One region of the Halobacillus sp. AWH4_228 genome, then DNA from elsewhere that is predicted to be linked to it. Evidence: riboswitches for the same ligand, from Rfam matches in the RefSeq annotation. Region 1 holds a riboswitch; the other holds the start of a gene.
What was found. Region 1 has a riboswitch for S-adenosylmethionine ahead of ACXADP_RS19595 (PLP-dependent aspartate aminotransferase family protein). Riboswitches for the same ligand answer to the same signal wherever they lie in the genome.

Region 2: another riboswitch for S-adenosylmethionine. It lies ahead of ACXADP_RS03195 (O-acetylhomoserine aminocarboxypropyltransferase/cysteine synthase family protein); the one in region 1 lies ahead of ACXADP_RS19595 (PLP-dependent aspartate aminotransferase family protein).

Annotation. Positions count from the first base shown of each region.
Region 1 is NZ_JBSWTE010000001.1:3,801,028-3,803,228, reverse strand. It holds gene ACXADP_RS19600 (trans-sulfuration enzyme family protein) at 1-790, shown strand, start outside; SAM riboswitch class I at 867-975, shown strand; gene ACXADP_RS19595 (PLP-dependent aspartate aminotransferase family protein) at 1,109-2,201, shown strand, end outside.
Region 2 is NZ_JBSWTE010000001.1:634,201-636,401, forward strand. It holds gene ACXADP_RS03195 (O-acetylhomoserine aminocarboxypropyltransferase/cysteine synthase family protein) at 1-1,200, opposite strand, end outside; SAM riboswitch class I at 1,310-1,418, opposite strand; gene ACXADP_RS03200 (DUF2188 domain-containing protein) at 1,562-1,759, shown strand; gene ACXADP_RS03205 (FAD-dependent monooxygenase) at 1,880-2,201, shown strand, end outside.

The sequences.
Region 1 (2,201 bases):
ACTGCCATCCTTCGGAATCGACGTCACCATGGTATCCTTTAACAATTTGGACGAGGTGGAGAAATCCATCCAGCCTCATACCCATCTGCTTTATACGGAATCGATTTCCAACCCGTTCCTACGCGTGGAAGACTTGAAAGGTCTGAGCAGTCTCGCTCAAAAACACGGCATAAAGACGATGGTGGATAATACATTCGCCACCCCCTATCTTGTCCAGCCCTATCAGTATGGAGTGGACCTTGTTGTGCACAGTGCAACGAAATACATAGGCGGTCATAGTGATGTCACGTGCGGCGTCCTTGCCGGTTCGGAAGCATTGATTTCCAAAGCAGCCCAGAAAATCGTGACTCTTGGAGCAAATTTAAGTCCGTTTGAAGCTTGGTTGACCCAGAGAGGAGCCAAAACCCTTGCACTCCGGATGAAACAACAGTCTGCGAATGCAAAAAGTGTTGCAGAGGCACTTCGGGAGCATATTGGGGTTAAAAAGGTGTTTTATCCTGAATACGTATCTGAACGTGGTCATGGAGCGATTGTTACCATCGAGCTCAATGAGAGCGTGGATGTGGAAGCCTTTTTCAAATCTCTTGGATGGATCAAAATTGCACCGACACTCGCTGGTGTCCAGACAACTGTGTCCTACCCTGTCCGTACGTCGCACAGGGCTCTGTCAGAAACTGAACGTGAAAAAATCGGAGTGAACGATTACGTCATCCGCTTATCCATAGGAATTGAGAGCGATGAAGATATCATTCATCAGCTGAAAAGAACCATTGACGCTTCAATAAAATAAAAATTCAGAATGTTATTGACATTGATGCAGATGGTCAGCTATAATTCACAACATAATCAAAATTAAATAACTAGTACTCTTATTAAGAGCGGCTGAGGGAATAGGCCCTGTGAAGCCCGGCAACCTTCAAACATCGGTTTGAAAAGGTGCCAAGTCCTACAGATCATGGATCTGGTAGATAAGAGGAGGATATCAGCACGTTCAGCCCTCTTCTTATATGGAAGAGGGCTTTTTGCATGGATAAAGACGCTGTAAGGACCAGTTTCTTTTTAAAACTGATTAAAATGATGAGAATAATAAACTTTAGGAGGCCATACAATGACCAACTCTTTTGAAGGCTACGATATTGATACCATTTCTCTGCACGGTGGACAGTCACCAGATCCTACGACCGGTTCAAGGGCCGTTCCGATTTACCAGACCACATCCTATGTGTTTCATGATACCGATCACGCCCAGAGCCTTTTTGCCCTCGATGAACCGGGGAATATTTACTCCCGGCTCGGAAATCCGACGGTGGACGTATTCGAAAAACGCATGGCTCTTCTGGAAGGCGGAGTAGCCTCGGTAGCGACGGCTTCAGGCATGTCCGCCATTGCACTGGCCATTTTGAATGTAGCTGGTGCAGGAGATGAAGTCGTGGCAGCATCCAATTTATACGGCGGAACTTATAATTTATTCGCCAACACTTTACCGCGGTATGGCATTAATGTTCATTTTGTTGACCCGGTCGATCCGGACAATTTCAGACAGGCCATCAATGAGAATACGAAGGCCGTCTTCGCTGAGACCATCGGCAACCCGAGTCTTCACGTGCTTGATTTTGAGAAGGTGTCCGCCATTGCCCATGAACATCAGGTTCCATTGATCGTCGATAACACGTTTGCCACACCTTACACGTGCCGTCCGATTGAACACGGAGCTGACATTGTCGTCCATTCGGCCACGAAATGGATTGGTGGCCATGGAACAGCTATCGGCGGCGTCGTTGTCGACGGCGGGCAGTTTGACTGGGGCAATGGAAAGTTCCCTGTTTTCACAGAGCCGGATCCGAGCTACAACGGGATCGTTTATACAGCCGATTTCGGCACGCTCGCCTACATTACAAAACTCAGGGTTCAGCTGCTTCGTGACTTTGGCTCCTGCCTCAGTCCGCAGAACGCTTTCCTTCTGCTCCAGGGACTTGAAACGCTACATTTGCGGGTGGAACGTCATTCAGATAATGCCCGGGAAGTGGCTGAATACTTGGCGGAACACCCCGATGTGGAGTGGGTTTCCTACCCCGGCTTGAAAAACCATCCGGCCCATGAACTGGCCAATCAATATTTAGAGGGCGGCTACGGTTCCATTGTCGTATTTGGAATCAAAGGAGGCAGAGAAGCTGGGAGTCAGGTGATCAACAACATCTCGT
Region 2 (2,201 bases), 3.2 Mb from region 1:
AACACCGGACTTTTTCAAGTTCTCCTCATTCAACTGCTGATGGGTGGTGGATGCCGGATGGATGATCAATGATTTCGCATCACCCACATTAGCTACGTGGGACCAGAGTGTGGAGTGATCGATCAATTTACGACCGGCTTCGCGTCCCCCTTTGATTCCGAAGACAACCATGGATCCGGCTCCGCCTTTCAAATACTTTCGGGCAAGGTCATGAGTAGGGTGATCCGGCAGTCCAGGGTAATTCACCCAATCCACCCCTTCATGATTCTGCAGGTATGCAGCAATCTCATAGGCCTGTTCTGCATGCTTTTCGATTCTCAGGTGAAGCGTTTCAAGTCCCTGCAGGAGCAGGAAGGCGTTCTGGGGGCTCAGGCAGGCGCCGATATCTCTCAAAATCTGAACACGGAGCTTAACCGCATAGCCGGCAGGTCCAGCATCAATACCGAAGCGGATGCCGTTGTAGCTTTCATCAGGCTCAGTAAAACCCGGGAATTTTTCGTGATTCCAGTCAAAACGCCCGCTGTCTACGACAATACCGCCGATAGCTGTACCATGGCCCCCGATCCACTTCGTTGCGGAGTGGACAACGATATCGGCTCCCCAGGCGATCGGTTTGCATACATAAGGGGTGGCGAAGGTGTTGTCGACAATCAAGGGAATGTGATGGGCGTGGGCAATATCCGCTACCGCTTCAAAGTCCAGCACATTCAGGCTTGGGTTCCCGATGGTTTCAGCAAAAATCGCTTTCGTTTCAGGTGTAACAGCTTCCTCAAAGGCATTAGGATCGTTCCCATCTACGAAAACAACGTTCACACCATAGCGGGGAAGGGTGTGGACGAATAAGTTATACGTACCTCCGTACAAGTTGGAGGAAGTGAGGATGGTATCTCCGGCTCCGGCAACGTTCAGGACGGCCATCGTGATTGCCGCCATCCCGGAAGCTGTAGCGACAGCAGCGGCACCGTCTTCCAGAAGGGCAACACGCTGCTCAAATACATCGACCGTCGGGTTTGTGATTCTGGAATAGATGTTCCCTGGTTCGGCCAGGGCGAATAGGTTCTGGGCATGATCGGTATCATTAAATACATATGACGTTGTCTGATAGATGGGAACAGCACGCGATCCTGTTGCTGGATCAGCTTCCTGTCCACCGTGAAGCAGCTGTGTTTCATCACCGTATACATGATTTGAATTGGTCATTGTTTCATTCCTCCTTATGATTTCCAGGACATCCTGATCCTCGGTGTAGAGGGAAAAAGAAAAACCCTCTTCTGTAAGTAAGAAGAGGGCTTTTATGTATGCTTACCTCCCCTTATCTTTCAGATCATCTGATCTGTAGGATGTAGCACCTTTTCAAGTTTTCCTTGAAGGTTGCCGGGCGTCTCAGGGCCTAGTCCCTCTGCCGCTCACGATAAGAGTTTTCAATATTTAATTTATCTGACTTGTTTGAAATTATAAAGGGGTCCAGCTCTCTTGTCAATTCCCAGCTTGAAACAAGGGTGTTTAAATCTATAATAGGGCGGGAATGGATAATTAAGTCTATGTTGAAGGAGATGTTTTCATGAAGGAATATAGTGTAGTACCAAATAAAGATGTAACCGGATGGTTCGTAAAAATTGAGGACGTAGCTCCGACAGATTTATTTGATGAGCGTGATACAGCTGTAGAAAAAGCGGAAGAAATCGCGAAAAAGAACAAACCGAGCCGCTTGTACATCCTTGACCAGAATCACGAAGTTGAAGAAGAGCGTACCTTTTAAAAAATCCCCGTCCAGGGGATTTTTTTATGGCTTCCTATGCTTGTTTTCCTGTGGCTGTAGTTTTTTTGCGTGAAACCGATTATGATGGGACACAGGTTGAGAAAGAAAGGAAGGACCGGAATGAATCATACATATGACGTGATCATTACAGGAGCCCGGGCAGCTGGGGCAAGTCTGGCTGTCCTGCTCGGGAAAATGGGGAAGCGTGTCCTGTTGATCGATAAAGCCGCGTTTCCGAGTGACACACTGTCTACTCACTTTATGTCCCATACCCGCTTCCTTGAGGAACTGGGCATCCTTCATAAACTGGAGAAGACCGGTTTGAGAAAAGTGAGCCGGATGCGGACGTATATCGGCCAAAGTTTTATAGAAGGACCGAGAGCGGATTATACGATTATACCTAAACGAGATGTCCTGGACCCTCTTCTGATCGAGCAGGCCG